DNA from 2 places in the Arthrobacter sp. TMN-49 genome. Region 2 is predicted to be linked to the other one. Evidence: riboswitches for the same ligand, from Rfam matches in the RefSeq annotation. Region 2 holds a riboswitch; the other holds the start of a gene.
The links. A riboswitch is a leader RNA that binds a small molecule or an ion and turns the genes downstream of it on or off. The one in region 2 is predicted to bind S-adenosylmethionine.
Positions count from the first base shown of each region.

Region 1: another riboswitch for S-adenosylmethionine. It lies ahead of ACX80E_RS04405 (DUF1737 domain-containing protein); the one in region 2 lies ahead of ACX80E_RS09245 (aminotransferase class V-fold PLP-dependent enzyme).

Region 1 is NZ_JBTNDH010000006.1:60,381-72,027, reverse strand. It holds gene ACX80E_RS04420 (UDP-N-acetylglucosamine 1-carboxyvinyltransferase) at 1-879, shown strand, start outside; gene ACX80E_RS04415 (O-succinylhomoserine sulfhydrylase) at 1,065-2,276, opposite strand; gene ACX80E_RS04410 (rhodanese-like domain-containing protein) at 2,345-2,740, opposite strand; gene ACX80E_RS04405 (DUF1737 domain-containing protein) at 2,737-2,997, opposite strand; SAM riboswitch class IV at 3,086-3,207, opposite strand; gene ACX80E_RS04400 (Pr6Pr family membrane protein) at 3,321-3,968, shown strand; gene ACX80E_RS04395 (aminodeoxychorismate lyase) at 3,981-4,871, opposite strand; gene ACX80E_RS04390 (DUF308 domain-containing protein) at 4,882-5,493, opposite strand; gene cls (cardiolipin synthase) at 5,646-7,124, shown strand; gene ACX80E_RS04380 (chorismate-binding protein) at 7,195-9,306, opposite strand; gene ACX80E_RS04375 (LysE family transporter) at 9,430-10,050, opposite strand; gene ACX80E_RS04370 (methyltransferase domain-containing protein) at 10,133-10,957, opposite strand; gene dnaK (molecular chaperone DnaK) at 11,319-11,647, shown strand, end outside.
Region 2 is NZ_JBTNDH010000016.1:26,521-38,167, forward strand. It holds gene ACX80E_RS09190 (multifunctional oxoglutarate decarboxylase/oxoglutarate dehydrogenase thiamine pyrophosphate-binding subunit/dihydrolipoyllysine-residue succinyltransferase subunit) at 1-81, shown strand, start outside; gene ACX80E_RS09195 (GDSL-type esterase/lipase family protein) at 165-764, shown strand; gene ACX80E_RS09200 (PadR family transcriptional regulator) at 921-1,682, shown strand; gene ACX80E_RS09205 (50S ribosomal protein bL37) at 1,776-1,850, shown strand; gene ACX80E_RS09210 (group III truncated hemoglobin) at 2,025-2,573, shown strand; gene rsrA (mycothiol system anti-sigma-R factor) at 2,570-2,830, opposite strand; gene ACX80E_RS09220 (sigma-70 family RNA polymerase sigma factor) at 2,833-3,612, opposite strand; gene ACX80E_RS09225 (DoxX family protein) at 3,819-4,334, shown strand; gene aroA (3-phosphoshikimate 1-carboxyvinyltransferase) at 4,341-5,660, shown strand; gene rsgA (ribosome small subunit-dependent GTPase A) at 5,664-6,782, shown strand; gene hisN (histidinol-phosphatase) at 6,987-7,802, shown strand; SAM riboswitch class IV at 7,958-8,071, shown strand; gene ACX80E_RS09245 (aminotransferase class V-fold PLP-dependent enzyme) at 8,114-9,523, shown strand; gene ACX80E_RS09250 (class I SAM-dependent methyltransferase) at 9,695-10,468, shown strand; gene ACX80E_RS09255 (metal-dependent transcriptional regulator) at 10,553-11,314, shown strand; gene ACX80E_RS09260 (AMP-binding protein) at 11,333-11,647, opposite strand, start outside.

The DNA of each region.
Region 1 (11,647 bases), on a different contig from region 2:
TTCTATCAGGTCCACGCCCCTGCGAGCGATGCCGAGGACCGCACCTTTGTGCTGACGGAACGTGGTGACACCGTCACCGAAAACGCCATCATGGCCGCCGCACACCGCGAAGGCACCACAATTATTCGCAACGCCAGCCCCAACTACATGGTGCAAGACCTTTGCTTCTACCTGCAGGGCCTGGGTGTCACGGTGGAAGGTGTTGGCTCAACAACACTGACCATCAGGGGCAAGTCCCGCATTGACATGGACATCGAGTACGCGCCGTCCGAGGACCCCATCGAGGCCATGAGCCTGATTACGGCCGGCATCGTCACCAAGTCTGAAGTCACCGTGACACGCGTGCCCATTGAGTTCATGGAAATTGAGCTCAAGGTGTTGGAGCAAATGGGCTTTAAGTACCGCAAGTCCGCCGAGTACGTGGCCCGCAACGGGAAAACCCGCCTCGTGGACATCACCACGCTGCCGTCCGAGCTGAAGGCGGCGCCGGACAAGATCCACCCCATGCCTTTCCCGGGCTTGAACATTGATAACTTGCCGTTCTTCGCGGTCATCGCCTCCTGCGCCGAAGGCACAACGCTCATCCACGACTGGGTGTACGAGGGCCGGGCCATTTACCTGACGGAACTGAACCGCCTCGGCGCCGGTGTTCGCTTGCTGGATCCGCACCGGATCGACATCACCGGCCCCACGGCGTGGCGAGCAGCTGAAATTGGTTGCCCCCCGGCGCTGCGCCCGGCCGCCTGCATCCTGCTGGCCATGCTGGCAGCCAAGGGCACCTCAGAACTGCGCAACATTTACGTGATCGAGCGCGGCTACGAGGACCTGGCCGAACGCCTGAACACCATTGGCGCGGAGATCGAGTACTTCCAGGACTAGAAATTCGGGGGCTGGCGCGGCGACAGTTTTCTTAACGTACGACGGCGGCATCCGAGGCCGGCAAGTGGATGGCGGTTTTCCCGCCGACGCGCAGGCGCTGATGGTTCTCCCCGTCAGCGAGCCGCCGGCCACCGTCATGTCCGGACCCGACGAGGCTAGCTTCTCCGCGTGGGCGCGCAAGCTCGCTAAATAGCGGACAACGCCTGCGCCAGGTCAGCCTTCAAATCCGCCACGTCCTCCAAGCCCACCGACAAGCGCAGGAAGCCGTCGGTGAGGCCAATCGCTGCACGCGCCTCCGGGCCCATGGCGCGGTGGGTTGTTGTGGCCGGGTGGGTGATCAAGGACTTTGCGTCGCCCAAATTGTTGGAGATGTCAATGATTTGCAAGGCATTGAGCAGGGCAAACGCCGCATCCTTGGTGGTGCCGACGGCAGGTTGTGCCAATTCGAACGTCAGCACCGTGCCACCGGCCTTCATCTGCTTCTTGGCCAGCTCGTATTGCGGGTGTGAGGGCAGGTGCGGGTACAGCACGCGGCTGACCTGCGGCTGGGACTGCAGGAACTCGCCCAACGCCAGGGCGCTGGTGCATGAATGGCTCACCCGCAGGTTCATGGTTTCCAGGCCCTTGGTCAGCACCCAGGCGTTGAAGGACGACAACGCAGGACCCGTGTGGCGCATCAAGTTCTTCACGGGACCGTCGATGAACTCCTTGCTGCCCAGGATGGCGCCACCAAGCACACGCCCCTGACCGTCAATGTGTTTGGTACCTGAATACACGATGATGTCCGCACCAAAGTCGCCGCAGCGCTGCAGCAGCGGAGTGGCAAACACGTTGTCCGCAACCACCTGTGCCCCCGCAGCATGCGCCAGATCGCACACAGCCTGCACGTCAATGATTTCCTGCATGGGGTTCGACGGCGATTCAAAGAACACGGCAGTGGTGGGCACCGACAGGGCCTCGCGCCACTGCGCCAGATCCGGCCCATCCACGAACACCGTTTCCACACCCCACCGCGGCAACAACTCGTTCAGAATGACAAAGCAGGAGCCAAAGAGCGACCGTGAGGCAACCACCCTGTCCCCGGCCGCCAGCAACGCACCCAAGGCGGTGAAGACGGCTGACATGCCCGAAGCCGTGGCAAAGCAGGCCTCCTTGTCCTCGAGCAGGCGCAGGCGTTCCTGGAAGGTCGCCACGGACGGGTTGCCGTAGCGGGAGTACACAAACCTGTCCACCTCGCCGGTAAAAGCCTGCTCGGCGGCCTCTGCCGATTCGTACACAAACCCTGAGGTCAGGAACAAGGCTTCGGAGGTTTCGGAAAAATTGCTGCGGTCAAGCCCGCCGCGCACGGCTTGGGTGTCCTGCGCCCACGTGGCGGCGTGCTCGTTAAAGTTGCTCAAGTGTTTACCTTTTATTTCGCTGGTGTTGCGTCGGTGGCGTGACGTACTGCGGCGGCACGGCCTGTGTGCTACTGGCGCCAGGGCAGGCTGCGGTTCTTCCAACCGTTGATGACCCGTTCGCCGTGGCCGTCGGGTTCTCCTTCAAAGCCTTCCAGAACGTTGTAGGCGGTATACCCGGCCGCAGTGGCGGCGTTCGCTGCGGCAATGGAACGTGCGCCGGAGCGGCACAACACCACCAGCGGCTTCTCCGTCGGTACAGTCGCCAGCAGCTGCGCCAGGAAGTCGGGGTTGTTGTGTCCACTGGCCAGGTTCCACTGGATAAGGACTGGTTCAGTGTCCAGGGCAGAGGTGTCCGGGACGCCAATATGCGCCCATTCTCCCTCGGTGCGCACATCAACCAGCACGGCTCCGGCGGCCAGGTATTCCCAGGCTGTGGCCGGGGCCAGGTCTCCTGCGTAGCTCATGCGATCCCGTCGCCGTCGAACTCCAGCTCGGCATCAAGTTCATCCACGGCCGTGGCTACTGCGGCATCACTGACGGCAATGGCCTGCGGGAGGATCATGGCCTGGGCGCAAATAACGACGCCACCATTGGCCGTCACCGCCGGTCCGCCGTGCAGCACATAGCCTTCGGCGAGGGCCTCGGAAATGCGCTCACAAAAGGACCTGTTGTCGGGACCGGTGATGAGCCGGTAGGCCAGGGGGGATTCGTCCGCGGACATGTGTTCTCCTTATTGCAAGAAAGCTGAAATCTGCAAGCGGGAGCTGGAGGCGGTGCTTAACAGCGACGGCTGCCAGGACACGCAAAAACGTTCACGCTTACAAACCTGTTGCTTTTGTTAGCTGGGTTTGCCAAGTATTCACCTGAGGCACCCCGCCGGAAAGGGGGTTGCCGGCCAGCAGGTCAGGGCCTAACGCTGGCGCTCATTACTCTCTTGAAAAAGTAACACATCAGCCACCGGGCGGGACCGAAAACAGGCCAGTGTGGCCGAACATGACGGCGGTGTTGCACTCCTCTTGCCGTGGCAGGTGGCAGGATGTACGCATGACAGTGACCCGTATCTTTGCCACCACCCGATTCCTGTTCGGGGCAGTAACCCTGGTCGCCGTGGGAACTCAACTGGGTGTCCACATCAGCAACGGCTTCTCGGCACTGAACTTTTTCAGCTACTTCACCAATCTGGGCAACATCTTCGCCGCGGTGGTGCTGCTGGTGGAGTCGGTGCTGACATGGCGTGGCAAGGAGCTGGGGCCGTTGTGGCACGTTCTGCGCTGCGTTTCGGTGGTCGCCATGGCCTTGGTGGGCATCGTCTTCAGCGCACTATTGCGGGAGGTGGATCTTGGCTCGTTGTTGCCATGGGTCAACACCTGGCTGCACTATGTGATGCCAGTTGTTGTGGTGGCAGACTGGCTCATTCAGTCCCCGCGCAAACCGATCCCACTGCGCAGCCTCTGGATTGCCGTCTTGTTTCCGCTGGCGTATTTGGCGTATTCGCTGCTCCGCGGTGCTATCACCGGCTGGTACGCCTACCCGTTCCTGAACCCCAGCAACGGCGGATACGGTGCAGTGGCCATCACCTGCGTGCTGATAGCCGTCGCGTTCGTAACAGCAAGTGTTGTGTTAATTTTGCTGGCCAACAAGTTCCGCCCCTTGGTGCCGGTCCACGCAGCGGCGGACAGTGTGGCCGTCTAACTGAACAACCCGCTACAGCGTTGTTGCTAAGAGTGCGCTGAGTTCGGCACTGAGCTGGGTGCGGTTTTCTGCCGTACCAATCTCCGCACCGTCAATGGTGTTCACGGGGGCCAGCAGACGCAAGCTGGAGATCAGCCAGACAGCGTCGGCGTCCAACAGATCCGCCGGGGTGACGGGGCCGTAGCCCAGTTCCCAGCCAGCCTCCTTGGCCGCAGCAAAGAGCGCGCCCTGGGTGGTTCCGGGCAAAATTCCTGTGTCCAGATGCGGGGTGATGAGCCGTTTCACGGGAACTCCCGAGTCATCGGAGAGGTGTGCCAGCAAGACCGAGGAGGTGGCTCCCTCCAACACCAACTGGTCACCGCTGATGAAGATCACATCATCGGCGCCCTGTGCGCGGGCGTGGCGCAGGGCGGCCATGTTCACCGCGTAGGAAAGTGTTTTGGCACCCATCAGCAGCCACGGCGCCCGGACGGCGATGTCGCTGTCGTAACCGCGCTCCAACAAGATGACTGACAGGCCTGCTGCCCGCTGCTCGGCCAGCGCCGGTGAGACAGCCGAAACTTGCACCCAGGCCGTCGGGGTGTTGGCGCCCTCGGGGCCGCGGGTGGCAATCAGCTTCACCACAGCCTGGGGTGAGGCGTCGGCGTGAGCCGTGAGCGCCGTCGTAATGGCTGCCAGCCAGGCCGCCGCGGCGGGAATCGCCAGATCCATGGCGCGCGCCGAACCGGCCAGCCGGTCAAGGTGGGCCTGGACTTTGCGCGGGACACCGTTGATGGCGAGCAGGGACTCAAAAATCCCGTCCCCCCGCGTCACGCCTTGATCCGTAGCCAAAATGGTGGGGGATGAGGCGTCGGCCAATCGGCCAGCGGGGTGAACGGGATCCAGAAACACCAAAACTGTCATGCTCTAGAGCTTAGCTGCCCGCCAGGATCGCCTTGCCAAAGGTGAACGCCCTGACCAGGCCAACAATGCCAAGGATGATCAGCATGATGGCGCTGATGAGCAGCAGCCACTGCGCCGTCCAGACGGGAACAACCAGCACCACAAGGCCCGCAACAAGGCTGATCACACCAAAGATGATGGCCCACAGCCGGGTGGAGCCCTTGCCGGCTTCGGCGATGGCCACAATGCCTTCGATGATCCACCCGATGCCCATGAAGATGACAGTGAAGATCAGCAGCGCTTCGCCGCTTGCCGCGGAGTTGCGCAGGATAATAACGCCGGCCACCAGGACCAGGAGGCCCAGGACCACATCCAGGACGCGCAACCCTGTGGAGAGGCCGTGGCTGAAAATACCCAACGCCACCTTCACACCACCGGCGATGAGGAAGTTGATGCCAAGGAAGATGGCCACCACGGCCAGGGTTTTAGTGGGCCAGAACAACAGGACGATACCCAAAGCCAGGGCCACGGCGCCACTGATGGCGAAAGCCACGCTCAAACCCTTGACGGCCTGTCGGGTGAGTTTGAGCGGATCGAGGGCAAAAATGTCGACTGTCACGTCGGGTTGGCCGGTGTTGCTCATGGTTGAGCCTCTATCTGCAAAGGAGAATGGAAAATCACGCTCAGCATAACCGCAGCACGTTACGCCGCGAGCTAAGAACAACCGTGCCGCAAACTACCGTTAGGCTATTGTCACTCGCGTTAGGGAGTAGCTGGCGATATTAGGGGGCCTGCATGATCTGGACGGCGTTCAATCTGCCAACAGCCAGCGCCTGGTTTTCCCTGCTCATTTTGGTGGTGGATCTGGCCATCCGCGTTGTGGTGCTCGGTGTTATTCCCGGCAACCGGCGCCCCACGACAGCCATGGCGTGGCTGCTGTGCATCTTCTTCCTGCCCTATGTTGGTTTGATCCTGTTCCTCATGTTCGGTAACTTTCGGCTCTCACGACGCCGGCGGGAGACCCAGGACGCCGTGAACCTGCGCATTGTCGAAGGTACGGCGGAGATTGCTGCCCAGGTCCCGGACTATCACGGCCCAGCGTGGGTGAAATCCGCCATGGAGCTGAACCGAAACTTAGGCTACTTCCCGGCGTTGGGCGCCAACTCCGTTCAACTGATTGAGGGCTATCAGGAGTCGTTGGATGCCATGGCCGATGAAGTCAGCCGCGCCACGGACTACGTCAACGCGGAGTTTTACATCATGAGCTCCGATGACTGCACCGACAGGCTCTTTCGGGAGCTTGAGGCGGCAGCCGATCGTGGTGTGCGCGTCCGCGTGCTCTTTGACCACATTGGTTCCGTGCGGGTGCCTGGCTACCGGGGGATGATCAAACGGCTAAAGGCCAGCCAGATTCAGTGGCGGCGCATGCTGCCGCTCCTGCCGGTCAAGGGCCAGTGGCGCAGGCCGGATCTGCGCAACCACCGCAAAATCCTCGTGGTGGATGGGCGCGTGGGTTTCACCGGCTCCCAAAACATTATTGAGCCGTCCTACCGCAAGAAGAAAAACCACAAGGTGGGGCGCCAATGGGTGGAGCTCATGTCCCGGCTGGAGGGCCCCATAGTTGGTACCTTGAACGTCATGTTTGCTACGGACTGGTCGTCCGAGACCGAAGAGAATCTCGAGGCGGAACTGGCCAGCTACCACTGGGATTCCTTTGCCGGCGGTTCACTGTGCCAGGTGGTGCCCAGCGGTCCGGGGTTTGTCACCGAGAACAACTTGCGTCTGTTTAACACCCTGCTGTACTCGGCGGAGGAGTGCATCACCATCTCCAGCCCGTACTTTGTGCCCGACGATTCGCTGCTTTACGCCATCACCACAGCCGCCCAGCGCGGGGTGGTGGTTGAACTGTTCGTCTCAGAACAGGGCGACCAATTCCTGGTCCACCACGCGCAACGTTCCTACTACGAGGCGCTGCTCAGGGCCGGGGTGCGGATTTACCTCTACCCCAAACCGCTGGTGCTGCACGCCAAGCACTTCACCGTGGACTCCGACGTTGCCGTGATTGGCTCGTCCAACATGGACATGCGCAGCTTCTCGCTGAACCTGGAAGTCACCGTCATGATGATTGACCGTGACGTGGTCCAACAAATGCACGCAGTGGAGGACCACTACAGGGCCATCTCGCGTGAGTTGAAATTGGCGGAATGGGTCAACCGGCCCATACTGGCACGCTATGTGGACAACGTGGCGCGCCTGACAGCCACGCTGCAATAACGCGTCGGCCGCGAGCGGCCTTTGGCGTCTCCTTTACGTCGCCTACAAAAATGCCAGTTCTCCGCTTTGATCAGAGCGGGAAGTCGGCGCCTAGCGTGGACAGGACACCGAAGGCCTTGGCCTGGATCTCCTGCCATTCGGCCTCGTCATCGGAGTCTGCCGTGATGGCGCCGCCGACCCCCAACGAAAGGTGCGTGCCGCCGTCGTGCGTGTCGGTCAGGACCAGCGTGCGGATCACCACGGAGAGGTCCATGGCGGCATTGAGGGAGAAGTAGCCCAACGCGCCGGAGTAAATGCCACGCGGCCCGGACTCGAGGGTGTCGAGAATGGCCATGGTGCTAATCTTTGGCGCACCCGTCATGGACCCCGCCGGGAACGCTGCGGCGACGGCTTGCGCCCGCGAACTGCCCGGAGCCAGCTGCGCCTCAATGGTGCTGACCATCTGGTGCACGGTGGTGTAACTTTCAATGGCGCACAGCCGCGGGACCGTTAGGGTGTGCGGCAGGGCAAACCGGGAGAGGTCGTTGCGCAGCAGGTCCACGATCATCACATTCTCCGCCCTGTCCTTGAGCGAGGCGGCTAAATCCGTCTTCAGCCCGGCGTCCACAACAGGGTCTAGGTCGCGGCGCCGCGTGCCCTTGATCGGTTCGGCGCGCATCAGCCCGGAGGCGTCAATGCGCAGGAAACGTTCCGGGGATGTGCTGCAAACACTGAGCGAATCCAACCGCATGAACGCAGCAAACGGGGCGGGACTGCGCGTGCGCAGGGCTGTGTAGGAAGCCCAGGCGTCCACCTTTGCCGGTGTGCGTGCTTCCAGTTGCGTGGTCAGGCAAACCTCGTAGGAATTGCCGTCGTGAATTTGCGTCTGGGCCGCGGCGATCATGTCCTTGTACCGGAGCTCGCCGTCCCGCGCCACAAAGTGGGGTGGGGTTCCGCCGAGCCTTGGTGCCACGTGTGCGCCAGCTTGCTGCTCGCCCGCTCGTTGGGCGGCGGGAGTTGTGGATTGCACGGCGTTGCGAACCAGCGCCAGGTAGTTGGCGGCTTCCGCGGTGGAGGCCAGATGGTGGGCGCCCGTCAGGGTTAGCACGTACAGACAGTTTTCTTGGTGGTCCAGCACCACCGCGCGGCCGGCAAAAAACAAGGCGGCCGCGGGCAGGGCCGTGGCATCGCCGGCCCGCGGCGCCGTGGCCGTCCCGCCTGTTTCGGCCTTGAGCTCGTACCCCAAATAGCCCAGCCAGCCGAGCGTGAAATCGCCGGGGTAGTGCTGGGGCGCTCTAACTGCCTTGCGTCCCCAGACGGAATCCAGCCAGCGGAAAAACGGGCCGCGAATACGTGTCGTGACCTGGCCGCAGGCAACTGTTGTCATGTCGTGGTCGTAGCGGGCCAGCTGACCAAAGCAGCCGGAGTCATCAGCCATGATGGAAAACCGCGCCCTGCCGGCAGGCATGGCGGTGGTGTCGCTGGTTTCGGCGATGGAGCTGTCGAGCCAGATAGCGTTTTCGGAGTCCCCGTACAGGGCCTGAAAAAATTGCGCACCGGGTGGCAGCGCGTCGATGCGCACGGCCGAAAACTCCAAGCCCCGGCGGCGGGCAAGCTCAGGGCTCAGCACATGTTCCAGGGCGGGCAACTGGGTGAGCGCGTCCAGAACGAATTCCGGGGCGCCGGCCACGCCGTGGGTGCCGTCCACCACCACGTCAGCTCCCGCGATGCTTCCGGCGTCGCTGCGCAACAGTTCCTCCTGCGCGGCCCAACTGTCCCAAAAGGGTGCGTACGTCTCGCCGTCACGGGCCAGGGCGCGCTCCTTGCGAGCCTGGCTGGGCGCATCCACCCAAATCACTGCATCCAAGAACTGTGCGGCACGGCCATGAGATGACCCCACCCCCTCCACGAGCACCACCTGGGCGGCATCGGTGGTGCGGGCGGCGCCGTCGTTCTTGGCCTCCCAATCCCACGCCGTCCAGGAGGCGGGCGAGCCCTGGCTCAGGGGGGCCAGGACCTGGTCAATGTAGCGCTCAACCCCGCCAGCCAAACCATCCCAGCCGGGGTAGATGTCCTCCAAATGGAACAGCGACACCGTGCGATGGCGGCGCAGCAGTGCCGCCAATTCCACGGCAATAGTCGTCTTTCCGGCGCCCGATCGGCCGTCGACGGCGATGATGACCGGGCGTTGCGAACTCGTCACGCGTATACCCCGGCAGTGTGGGTGATGATCCGGGAGGAAATGGTCATTGGATAAGTCTATCGATGCCGGGGCTCAACCCCGGGCCGATGGCGTGCGCAGCGTGCCCGCTGGGGCAGCAGCCGGCTAGACAAGTGCCAGCAGGATGCCCACGGCAATGAACAGCACGCCAAAACTCCTGTTGAGGATCAGCTGACCGCGCTCACTGGCCGTCAGGTGCTTGAGCTGTTTGGCGCCGGCGGCGAAAACAAACCACATGACAACAATGTCGATAACCACCACAGTCGCCGTCAAGACCGCATACTGCGCCAGCAATGGCTCGTTGGGCCGGATGAACTGCGGCATGAACGCCAGGAAAAACACGATGGCCTTGGGGTTGAGCAGGTTCACCCACAGCCCGCGCCGGAACATGGAGAACCCGGATTCAACCGCGGCGGGGGAGTCGCCGCCGTCGGACGTGTCAGCCTTGGCCAACAGCTTGCGGATACCCAGATAGACCAGGTAGGCGGCGCCCACATAGCGGATCATCATGAACAGCACGGGTGAGCTGGAGACTATGATGCCCACACCCGCCGCCACGATGACAACATGGATGACCAGTGCCAGCTGCTGGCCCAGGATGCCCCAAAATGAGCGGCGGAAGCCGGAGGTCAGCGCATTGGACATGGTGTTGATGGCGCCTGCGCCGGGGGTCAGGCTGATCATGGCACCGGCGCCGGCGAGGGCAAGCCACAAAGAAAATTCCACTAGGCAAGCTTACGGGGCACGCACGTTTATGCGCACTTGGGGGCGTTGGGGTGCCTGCGCGCGGGCCGCTAACAAAAACGTCTCAGACCAAGGCGATGATTTCCCCGTTGGGCATCACAAACCAGCCGTCCTCCCTGGCGCCCCAGGCCCGCCAGCCCGCCGAGATCCGCTCTAGGGTGGCGGTGGTGGCGAAACCGTACGCCACCACCTGCTCGGCGAAGGCTGAACCCACCACCCTGTCCGCCCAGATGCCGGCAAGCCAGGCGCGCTGCTCGGCTGTTGCGTACAGCCAGTTGGCGCTCGACGGCGTCACCTCGGTGAAGCCGGCAGCTTTCGCCCAGTGCAGCAGGCGCCGGCCCGCATCGGGTTCGGCTTGATTGTGCCGGGCCACCTGCTGGTAGAGGGCCATCCACTCATCGAGTTCGGGCAGCTGCGGGTACCAGGACATGCCGTGGAAGTCCGCGTCGCGCGCAGCCACAATGCCGCCGGGTTTTGTCACCCGGCGCATTTCTACCAGTGCCTCCACCGGATCGCTCAGGTGTTGGAGGACCTGGTGGGCATGCGTCACGTCAAAGGTGTTGTCCGGGAAGTCAAGGTTGTAAACATCCCCCGTGTCAAAGCTGAGATTGGGCAGGTGCTGGGACCTGGCCAGTGCGGTCGCGGCGGCCACCACCTCCGGCGCCCTATCAAGACCAAGAACCTGCCCCGGGGCCACCAAACGGGCAAGGTCGGCAGTGATGGTGCCCGGGCCTGAGCCCACATCCAGCACGCGCAGGCCATGGCTAAGGTGCGGTATTAGGTACGCCGCGGAGTTTTCGACTGTTCGTGACGCATGTGATCGCAGCACGCTCTCGTGGTGCCCGTGCGTGTACACATCGCCTTGGTCCATGCCAGATTGCTCACTCATACAAGGGAGCGTACGCCCGCGACGACGCGGCGGCCAGAGCGGCCCACGATCCGGTCACGGAGCAGAGGGGGTGTGATGTGCGCCCGGACGCTCGTCGCGCGGCGGACGGGGCATTCCACGGTGCCCCCTGGTCCCCCAACGTAGCCCGGCGGCGGTGACCGAACACACAAGACCCGGCCATCCGGCGTCGTACTGTTCGCCGAAAGTGAAAGTTGAGTCGACTGCGCTCAACTTTATTTGACATCCAAACGAGCTTGAGTAAAGTTGAGTGCAGAACGCTCAATACCGCTGGTTGGGCGAACCCGCAGCTACCCTAGCCGCGGACTTGTTGAGGCAGCGGTTCATGAAAGGAACCACACTTATGTCACGTGCTGTAGGTATTGACCTCGGAACCACCAACTCTGTTGTATCCGTCCTGGAAGGTGGCGAGCCCACAGTCATCGCCAACGCTGAAGGCGGCCGCACCACCCCCTCAGTTGTTGCCTTCTCCAAGAGCGGCGAAGTTCTGGTGGGCGAAATCGCCAAGCGCCAGGCCGTCAATAACATTGACCGCACCATCGCCTCCGTCAAGCGCCACATGGGCACCGACTGGACCGTCGCGATCGACGACAAGAAGTACACGGCGCAGGAAATCTCCGCCCGCATCCTGATGAAGCTGAAGAACGACGCCGAATCCTACTTGGGCGAGAA
Region 2 (11,647 bases):
GCGTCCACGGCAACAGGTTCGGCCAAGAACCACGCGGTTGAACAGACCTTGCTGATCAAGCAGGCCTTCGAGCGTAGCTAGAGCGTTTTTGATGCCCGGTCTGCATTATCAGGCCGGGCATCTTTTCTTGTGACTTCAATTTTTGTAGGAATGAAAGGGGCGCCGTGGACAAGCGGGAACTGCGCATTGTGGCTGTTGGGGACGAGTTAGTGGCGGGTGTGGGCGATCCCCGCGCATTGGGCTGGCTAGGCAGGGTATTGGCAAGGACTCCACAGGACACCGTCTCGGTTGAGTCGTTTGTTCTGGCGTCTCCGCGCGAGGGCACCGAGACGCTGGCGGGCCGTTGGCTGCACGAGGCCGGCCGACGTTTTGATGACTTTCATGAGAACCGGCTTGTCATTGGCCTCTCCGCCCGTGACATTGAGTACGGTTTGTCCACTGCCCGCAGCCGGTTGAATCTGGCCAATATTTTAGATGGTGCCACCCAGCTGAACATTCCCGTGTTTGTGGTGGGCCCACCGCCGACGCTGGATCCTGCACTGAACCGCAAGGTGGCGGAGCTCAACGCAGCGTTTGCCGATGTCACCACCCGTCGCAAGCACCACTACGTTGACACCTTCGCCCCGTTGCAGAACCACGAACAGTGGCGCAATGACATAGCGGCCAATGCCGGCTCCCCCGGTCAGGCCGGTTACGGCCTCATGGCGTGGCTGGTGTTGCACCGCGGCTGGTACCAGTGGTTGGATCTGCCCGAGGCTGACTGATCCTCCCCTAACCTGCGCAACTGACCCGCAGGAAACGCCGAAAATCGCGCTAAAAGCGCGTGTTTTCGGCGTTTTCTGCGGGTCAGTTGTTCGTGGACCGTCAACGCCGCCACCTGGTTGCCGCGTCTGATCAACTTTCAGCAGGGCGCTAGTGCCGTGATCAGCAGCGCCGTTCCCCCGGGCGCGTTTGTCTGGTCAAGCACAGTCAATGGCGACGGCATGGTCAGTGGCAGCGCCAAGACAACGCTGCGCACAGTCACCCTTTCCCTGATGTCCGATGCCACCGAAGGGCTGCTGACCCTGGACACCGTGAGCGGGGAAATCATTGCCCACGCCCTTCGCCTGTACTTACTCGCTGTTCTGGAGGAAGGCCCCCAACACGGCTATGAGATCATTCGCGCCTTAACCGACCGCTTCGGTGGCACCTATTCCCCGAGTGCAGGGACTGTATACCCGCGGCTGGCGAAACTTCAGGAGGAGCGGCTGCTGCAGACCACCATGGAGGGGCGGCGCACCGTCTACTCCCTGACAGCTGCGGGCCGGTCCGAGCTTGAACAACGCCGCCATGAGCTCAACGAGGTTCAGGCCAGAATTTCTGCCTCCGTGCGAAGGCTCGCAGACGATATTCGGGTGGATGTGCAGGAAAACATGCGCAGCCTGCGGGCAGATCTGGCAGCCAGCGCCGAAACCGCCAAAACCCAGGCCCACCACGCGGCACGAACAACGCGAAGCGAAACCGTTGTCACCGGAAAGCAACTCAAGGAGGCCGAGTTCCTGCTGCAAAAATTCCGCGATGACCTGCGGCTGGACTTGCGCCTGCACGCAGCCCGGAACGGTCTGGACGAGCTAGACCTTGTGACGCTCGGAACCGTCCTGAACCAGTCAGCCATCGCCATCCGGGCTTCGTTGAAGAAGTGAATGGTCCTCTCGGTTAGGCACGCATGAGTCACTTATGCCAAAATGGGTAAGGATCGTTTTTTTGAAGGTCTTTCTAGATGATTGGAGACAGCTATGTCGAAGCGTTCACGTAAGCGTCGGGATCGTAAAAAGGGCGGCGCTAACCACGGTAAGCGTCCCAACACGTAAGTCTTGACGTAACAAATGCGAAAGCCCGCTCCGCCATTCGGCGGGGCGGGCTTTTGTGCTCCCGCACCGGTGCGCATGCGCCGGCGCAAAGCTAAGCTGGAAGTGTAACTTCCCCACCCGTTGTGAAGGCAAGGAAATGGTCCCCATCGTGCTGCTCACCCTATTGGACTGCCAGTGGCAGGAATCCCGATTGCCTTGGCAGTAACGGGCCGGGCAACCATGGGCAGTCAAGCACCAAACTCCGGCAGAACGACGTCGAACCTCCACGCCTACACAGCTTCGGAAGTGCCCGAACCGGTGGTTCAGCTCCCCGATATCGCCAACCGGGCGGACATCCTTGAGCTGGTGGAGACTTTTTACACCAAGGCTTTTGCCGACGACCTGCTGGGGCCCATCTTCACGGAGGTGGCGCACCTTGACCTTGACTTGGCCGAGCATCTGCCCATCATGGCTGACTTCTGGCAGACCGTGCTGTTCAAGGCCGGACTCTACAAACGCAATGCCCTGAATATCCACTTTGACGTTGATGCCAAGGAACCACTGACCGGGGAGCACTTCAATCGGTGGCTGACACTGTGGAGCAGCACCGTGGACATGCTCTTTGCCGGGGAAAAGGCTGAGCTGGCAAAAGCACAAGCACATGTGATCGCCGGCTCAATGCACCGCCGGGTGACGGGCCGGCCGGCCAGTTCCCTCGGCACCATCACGCAGCGGCCTGGCTAGACGGCTGCGGGCTTGTTCTCATGCAGGCGCGCCAGAATAGCTGCCTTGAGGGTTTCCGGAGCCGCTTCCTTGCAGGAACGCTTAACAACCGTGCGGATGACGCATTCCAAGTCATACTGGTGCGCGCAGTCCTCGCAGCCGTCCAGGTGGGTTTTGATCTCGGTGATGTCATCCAGGGACAGTGCCCCATCCAGGTACTCGTAGATCCGACCGATCCGTTCGTCGTCGCAATCGCCGAGGCTTTGGCAGTCGCCCATGATTATTTCTCCGTTTCCGTCAGTTGAGTGGTGTCCTTGACATAGCCGCGATCGACGGCGTAGTCGGCCAACATATCTCGCAAAAGCTTCCGTCCCCTGTGCAACCGTGACATCACGGTGCCAATGGGGGTGTTCATGATCTCTGAAATCTCTTTGTACGCAAAGCCTTCCACATCGGCAAAATACACCGCGAGCCGGAACTCTTCCGGGATGGCCTGCAAGGCGTTCTTCACATCAGAATCCGGCAAGTGATCCAGCGCATCCGCCTCGGCCGAACGCAAACCCCGGGAGGTGTGCGACTCCGCCCGGGCCAGCTGCCAGTCCTCAACGCTGTCGGCGTTGGACTGGAGGGGTTCGCGCTGCCGCTTACGGTACAAGTTGATGTACGTGTTGGTCAGAATCCTGTACAGCCACGCCTTGAGGTTGGTGCCGGGCTTGTACTGGTGAAAAGCCGAGAACGCCTTGGTGTAGGCCTCCTGCACCAGATCCTCGGCGTCACTGGGGTTGCGGGCCATGCGCATGGCCGCTGAGTACAGTTGGTCAACATAGACCATGGCGTCACGCTCAAAGCGCGCACGCCTAGCGTCAGCGGTTTCGGCGGCAACGTCCACCGCCTCCACATCAGTGCTCTGCACAGGCGAGGATTGCGCAGCGTTGGACGGCTCGGCGTCGAGGATCGGCGCAGCTGACTCAATGGTTTGCTCAGGCTCGGAAATGTTCATCACTGTTGAGTCTATGCTCAGACTCAGCTTCAGGGCTGCCGAATGGTTCAGTGTCTGCATTGCCGCCTTTCGCTCGCATGGTTTGTCTGCCCGGCCGGCCCCCTACAGGACAGGCCGCCTATCTACTAAACCGGGGAACGGCGTCGGATATTCCGCAAACTCGGCATCAGCGAATCAGACGTGGGAGACTTAGACACAACATTGGCGTTCCGTTTGGCCGGCAGAAAAGTCAGCGGGATGCACAGAGCACCACCAAGGAGGCCTTCTTGTCCATTGTTCGCGCACTTGCCCGCCCCATGCTGGCATCATCATTCATCCTTGCCGGCCTTGACCGGCTGCGCCACGCAGACCAAACAGCTGCGCAGTTGCGGCCCGTTCTGCAGCCGCTCAGTGCCGCTTTGCCCATGGAAGTCAGCGAAAAGTCACTGGCCCGAGTGCTGGCCGGAACACAGGTCGGCGCAGGCATTTTGTTGGCCACAGGGAAATGCTCCCGCGCCGCAGCGATGGTGCTCGCCGTCACGGCCGGGCTGAACACAGTGGTGGAGTACCGCACCGCCGAGCCCACCAACAAGGAAAACCGCTCCCACCGCCGCCATCAGCTGGCCAAGAACATTGGTCTGGTGGGTGGTGCGCTGCTGGCCAGTGTGGATACAGCAGGACGCCCCGGCCTGGCGTGGCGGGCGGAAAAGCTGCTCAAAACCGGCAAGAAGACCACACACAAGCAACTGAAGAATGCGGACAAGACAGTTCGCGCGTTAGCTCACGACGTGACAGGACAGTAATAACCCATGACCGCAGCCCATTGGCCCGCGCCTTTCTCCACAACACCCTTGGACGCCACTGTCACCATCCCGGCCTCTAAATCGCTGACCAACAGGTATCTTGTCCTCGCCGCCATTGCCGACGGCGAATCCCGCTTGCGTGCGCCCCTACAGTCCCGCGACTCCGACCTGATGATTGCTGCGCTGCGTGCCATGGGTGCCACCATTACGGAGCTTCCCGGCAGCGGGGCTGTCCCCGATCTTGTGGTCACACCCATCCCCGCCGATCATGTGGCGCCCAAGGATGGTATCAGGGTGGACTGCGGACTCGCTGGCACTGTCATGCGTTTTGTTCCCCCGCTGGCTGCCCTGGTCTCTGGTGCCGTGACGTTCGACGGCGATCCCGCAGCTCTTGTTCGCCCCATGGCTCCGATTGTGGCCGCGTTGGAGGGCCTTAGCGTATGGGTGGAGGACGGCGAGGATGGCTTCTTGCCGTTCACCGTGCACGGCACGGGCGATGTTGCGGGCGGCCACGTGCGCGTGGATGCCGGCGGTTCCTCGCAGTTCATTTCCGCCATGTTGCTGGTGGCCCCACGTTTCACCCAGGGCCTGCACCTGGAACACACCGGTGATTCGGTGCCCAGCCTTGACCACATCTCGATGACAGTGGCGATCCTGCGAACCGTGGGTGTTGTTATTGACGATTCCACCCCGAATCACTGGATCGTTGCACCCGGCCCTGTCGCCGCCTTTGACGTGGTGCTGGAACAAGACCTCTCCAACGCCGGCCCGTTCCTGGCTGCCGCCCTCGCCACCCGTGGCACGGTCCGCATCCCCAACTGGCCTGCCAACACCACCCAGGTCGGTGACAAGTGGCGTGAAATCCTGCCCCAGTTCGGCGCCACAGTCACCTTGGAAGACGGTGTCTTGACTGTCACCGGCGGCCCCGAAATCCGTGGCGTGGACATTGCTGACACCAGCGAGCTGGCGCCGTCAACGGCAGCCCTGTGCGCCTTGGCCGCAACACCGTCACGGCTGCGCGGCATTTCGCATCTGCGCGGGCACGAAACCGACCGCTTGGCTGCCCTGGTAACTGAAATCAACGCCCTGGGCGGCAACGCCGAAGAGACAGAGGACGGGCTGATCATCACCCCGGCCCCGCTCCGAGGCGGGGTGTTCCACAGCTACCACGATCACCGCATGGCAACTGCTGGCGCCATCATCGGCCTGGCCGTGCCCGGCGTCGAGGTTGAGAACATTGGCACCACAGCCAAAACAATGCCCGATTTCCCGGCCATGTGGGCGGCCATGGTTTCACAGACCGCGGCGGCCGGCGCAAAGGCGTAAGGCATGGCAAAGGACTACAGCAACTGGGACGAATCCGATGTCCGGGTCAGGGCCAATAAAAAGGGCAGCCGGCCCCGCACCAAGGACAGGCCAGCCTACGGGGAAGCCGTCATTGGCCGCATTGTCACGGTTGACCGCGGACGCTACACGGCCATTGTCGATGAGAATGAGCCCACCGAACGCACACTGATTGCGGCCAGGGCTAGGGAACTGCGGCGAAATCCCGTGGTGGCCGGGGACTTTGTGGCACTGGTTGGTGACGTGACGGGCAAGCCCGACACCTTATCCCGGCTGGTACGGATCGAGGAACGCCGGACGCTGCTGCGCCGCAGCGCCGATGACACCGATCCCGTGGAGCGCGTGGTGGTGGCCAATGCCGACCAGCTGGTCATTGTGGTGGCCGCTGCCAACCCCGAACCGCGCACAGGATTCATCGACAGGGCTTTGGTGGCAGCCTACGACTCCGGCATTGAACCGCTGCTCTTGATCACCAAGACCGACATCAAGGATCCGGCAGAGCTGCTGGCCAACTATGAGCACCTGGACATGACAGTCATTATCAGCCGGACGGCTGCTGACGGTGCTTCCGGCATCGATGCCCGCAGCGACGACGGCGACTCCGCCCTGCTGGCAGGTGGTGCCGTGGAGCAATTGCACGGCTACCTCAACGGCAAGGTCAGCGTCATGGTGGGCCACTCCGGCGTGGGAAAGTCCACCATGGTCAACGCCCTGACGGGTTCCCAGCGGGCCACCGGCGGCGTCAATGCCGTCACGGGCCGCGGGCGCCACACCTCCTCATCGGCGCTCGCCCTGCGGATCGAAGACGGCAAACCCGGCTCCTGGATCATTGACACCCCGGGCATCCGCTCCTTCGGACTGGCCCATGTGAACCCCAATAGGATTTTGCAGGCCTTCCCGGACCTGCAGCCCGGCACCGACGACTGCGAACGCGGTTGCAAGCATGACAGTGTCGCGGTGAACTGCGGCCTGGACCCCTATGTGGCTGCAGGGCTCGCCGGCGACGCCGGACCGGCCCGTCTGGCCTCACTGCGCCGCCTGCTGGGCACCAGCGACAGGACAGAGGGCCGCGCAGCGGAGAAGGAACTGGGCATCATCGAGTAACTGCGGCGAAGCCACCGTGGGCCCAACCGTTGCACCTCGCAGGCGGATCCGACATTTTTTGTAGGCGACGTAGAGGAGACGCCAAAGGCCGCCCGCGGCCGACGCGTCGGATAGTCGCCGGAAAAATGCCGGATCCGGCTGCCCGACCTCCCCCGCTGTGCGTCATCCCGCAGTATTGACCCAACTACCGATAGCGTGTTGTACATGACGATTGAACCCCAGACGTACAACGACGATCTCCGCCTGGCCCATGTTTTGGCGGACAGCGTGGATTCGCTGACCATGGCCCGCTTCAAGGCCCTTGATCTGGAAGTTGAGACCAAGCCCGATCTGACACCGGTGACGGATGCGGACAAGGCGGCCGAGGAATCAATCCGCAGCCAGCTTTCCCGGGTTCGCCCGCGCGATGCGGTGCTGGGCGAAGAGTTCGGCAGCACCGGTCATGGAACGCGTCGCTGGATCATCGATCCCATTGACGGCACCAAGAACTTTGTGCGCGGGGTGCCTGTCTGGGCCACGCTGATCGCCCTGGTCGATGAGGGCCGCCCCGTTGTTGGCTTGGTGAGCGCCCCCGCCCTGGGCAAACGGTGGTGGGCCGCCGAGGGCACAGGTGCTTACATGGGCAGGTCATTGGCCGCAGCCACTCGCATCCGCGTCTCCAATGTTGCAGAGCTCAAGGACGCCTCACTGTCCTATTCTTCGCTGAGCGGCTGGGCTGAGCGGGGTAATCGTGACGAGTTCATTTCGCTCACCGACGACGTCTGGCGCACCCGCGCGTACGGAGACTTCTGGTCCTACTGCATGGTTGCCGAGGGCAGCGTGGACATCGCCTGCGAGCCCGAATTGAACCTGTACGACATGGCCGCCCTGGTGCCAATCGTGACCGAGGCTGGTGGCCGCTTCACCTCCCTGGAAGGCGCGGACGGCCCCTTCGGCGGCAACGCCCTGGCCACCAATTCCATCTTGCACACGGAAGTTTTGCAGCGCCTGAACCCCAATTGGGATGATTTGCTGGGCTAGAACCAAATAGCTCAAGTGTGTTAAGAACGACGGCGGCTTCCGCCGTCGTTCTTTTTTGTCCACCCGGCGCCGGTTCGGCCCCGGTTCCGCGGCAGAGGGATTTTGTGACGTAACAAATGCGAGAAGGACATTCTTGGGCTACTGTTTTTGGCATAGGTCACGAGTGCCAGCGCTAAACCCCGGTTTGCTGGCCGGCAACCCTCCTTTCGCGGCGGGGTGCCCCGGGTGACGACCTGGCCAGGCCGGAACGGTCATGGCAAGCGCGGACTTCTTGGCTCCCTCCAAGGGTCCTTCCGTCGAAGGAATTATCGATGAGCAACGCCCTTTTGGAAAAAACCTCCCTGGTCAACTCCCCCTTGTTGCCGGTGGTGGGCCAGGATTTATCCGCCCCCTTGATCCACGGTGGTCAGATACGTTACGCCAACCTTGACTACGCTGCATCGGCCCCGGCCCTTGAGGACGTGGCCGAACACCTGAACGAGGTGTTGCCGTACTACGCCAGCGTGCACCGGGGCGCGGGATTTGCCTCCCAGGTGAGCACCTCCGTGTATGAAAATGCCCGCACAATTGTGGCCGACTTTGTGGGCGCGCGCCCCGACGACACAGTCATCTTCACGCGCAACACCACCGATTCGCTGAACGTTTTGGCTGGTTGCGTGCAGAGCCTGCTGACCCAAAAGGGTTTCACCGAGGGCCGTTCCAACGCCCACGGCGAAGTTTTGTACCTGGACATTGAGCACCACGCCAACTTGCTCCCGTGGCAGGCGCTGCCGCACCGATCGGTGGTGGCCGCCGAGTCCATCACAGCAACCCTTGCTCGCGTTGAGACACAGCTGCGGGCCGGCAACGTGCTGCTCCTGGCTGTCACGGGTGCATCGAACGTGACAGGTGAGGTGCTGCCCGTGAACGAACTTGCCGCACTGGCCCACAGCTACGGCGCACGCATTGTTGTCGATGCGGCCCAGCTGGCCCCGCACCGCCGCATCGACCTAAACGCCAGCGGGATCGACTATCTGGCCTTCTCCGGCCACAAGCTGTACGCCCCCTTTGGTGCGGGCGTTTTGGTGGGTCGCTCGGATTGGCTGGATGCGGGCAAACCGCACCTGGCCGGTGGCGGGGCCGTGAAGGAAGTCCGTTTGGAATCGACAAGATGGAGCGAGGGCCCCGCCCGTCACGAGGCCGGCTCCCCCAACGTCCTGGGTGCCGCCACCTTGGCGAAGGCTGCCACCGCCTTGGCAGCGCTTGACGCCAAGGACTGGCACAGCCACGAACAGCAATTGCGGGAGTACCTGGTGGCTGGCTTCGCCGCGGTGGACGGCGTCAACGTCCATGCGCTGTTCACCGACTCCACCGACTACCCCGAGTGCGGGAGCATCGGTGTGGTGAACTTTTCCGTCACCGGGTACGACGCCGGGCTGGTCGCCGCATATTTGTCAGCCGAACACGGCGTGGGCGTGCGTGACGGCAAGTTCTGCGCCCACCCGCTGCTGAACCGTTTGGGCTTACCATCGGGATCCTTGCGCGCCAGCTTCGGTGTGGGCTCCCGGCTTGAGGACGCCGCGCGCCTGCTCGAGGGCGTGAGCACCCTGCTGCGCGACGGGCTCGGCTGGGACTATGTGGTTGATGCAGGGCGCTGGATTCCAGCCAATGACAACCGCGTGTACCCGGAGTGGGCGCCGAACACGCCCGGCACCGCCGGCGCAGCCCCCTGCAACACCTAGAAAAAACACACCCTCTCGCAGCAATGGTCAGTTCTTTCGGATCCCTATCGCACCCGGTGAGACAGCGTCCGGCAAAAACCAGCCATTGCTGCGATAGCGTTTGGGTGGGCAGGTTGACTCCACCACGGGTATTGTTGAACGGGCAAAACGGCACAACTTTTCGGGGGCACCATGGCAGGGGTAGGCGGACCGGTCTTTGACGCCGAACGGCGCAGGCATATGGGCGCGGCCTTCTTAGAAGGCGGGAGCCACTACCACAAGGTCCGCCCCAGCTACCCCGATGATTCCCTTGACTGGTTGATTGCCGCTTCCCCGCGTCCTATCCAAGACGTCCTTGATGTGGGCGCGGGAACAGGGAAGTACACACAACTATTGGCCCAGCACGGCTGGTCGCTGACCGCCGTGGACCCCTCGGCGGACATGCTGGCCCAGTTGCTGGCGGACCTGCCCCACACAACCACCATTGTCGGCACGGCCGAGCACCTTGAGCTGGCCACCTCCTCGATGGATCTGGCAGTTGTGGCACAAGCCTGGCACTGGTGCGACCCCCTCGCCGCCAGCACCGAGATTGCTCGGACGCTGCGCCCGGGCGGCACCCTGGGATTGATCTGGAACCAGCTCGACGTCGGTGTCCCGTGGGTTCACCGCCTGGCCCGCATCATGCACGCCGGAGACGTGCACAAGCCTGATTTCCGCCCCACCGTCGGAAAAGAATTCGCCGCACCCCAGGTTCACAACACCCGGTGGATGCAACAGGTGACGCCCGAGGCCATCATGGAGCTCGCCAAGTCCCGCAGCTACTACCTCAAGGCGGCCGATCCCATCCGCGCCAGGGTCATGACGAATCTCCGGTGGTACCTCCTTGAGCATCTGGGCCACTTCGCTGAGGAGGAACTCCAGCTGCCCTATGTGGCCCAGACGTGGCGCACGCACAAGCTCGGCTAGACCCGTGAACCCGGCCCGAGTTCATGGGCGGAGTTTTGTAGCCGCTGACGTGCGCCGGGCGCGCCTAGCGGTAGGCTAGTTTCTGTGAAACAAACCGCCACCTCCTCCAGCATCGAGGACTATGTCAAGGTCATCTATGCCTACACGGAGTGGCAGGACAAGCCCATCACGTCCACAGCCCTGGCCACCCGGCTGGGCGTGGCCAACTCCTCCGTTTCGGAGATGGTGCGCAAGCTCAAGGACCAGGGCTTGGTGGATCACCAGCCGTACAGCCCCATCCACCTGACCGAGAGTGGTTTGTCGCTCGCGTTGTCAATGGTGCGCCGGCATCGGCTCCTGGAAACCTACCTTGTCCGTGAGCTTGGCTACACCTGGGATGAGGTGCACGACGAGGCCGAACAGCTTGAGCACGCAGTGTCCGAGCACTTCATTGAGCGCATGAGCGCCAAATTGGGCCACCCCACCCGGGATCCACATGGTGACCCCATCCCTGACCCGGACGGCAAGATCATCATGGCCCCCTCGCACCGGCTCGACGAGCTGGACGCCGGCCATAGCGGCAGTGTCAGCCGTATCAGCGATCACGATCCCGAACTGCTGCGCTATCTGGAGCAGCACGGCATTGGCCTGGATACGGGCCTGTTGGTGTTGTCGCGCCTGCCCTTTGGTGCGGGCATTGAGGTGAGAAAGCTCAATGCCCCGCACGACGCCGTCCCCTTGGCTTTGGCGTACGAGGTTGCGGCGTCGCTGTGGCTGACATCGACGGGATCGCATCCCGGCTGTTCCGTGCAGGATCTCACCGGCGGTTCGCTGATGAATCCACACTCCTCAGCGACGGAGATCTAGGGCGCTCCCCCGGAGCCCCTAGGGAAGATCCTGCATGGCTGCCCGGGCTTTGCGCAGCACATAGCGTTGAACCTTGCCGCTGGGTGTTTTGGGCAGCTCGGAGACGAAGTGGATGCGCCGCGGATAGGCGTGGGCGGCAAAACGGGTTTTCACCAGCTGCTGCAGTTCAGTCACCATGGCCTCGCCGGCGGCCGACGGGTCGCGGAGCACCACGAAAGCCTCCAACACTTCCCCGCGGATCTCATCGGGGGTGCCAATCACCGCAGCCTCGGAAACGTCCGGGTGGTTCAGCAGCACCGATTCCACGTCGAAGGGGCCAATACGGTAGCCGGC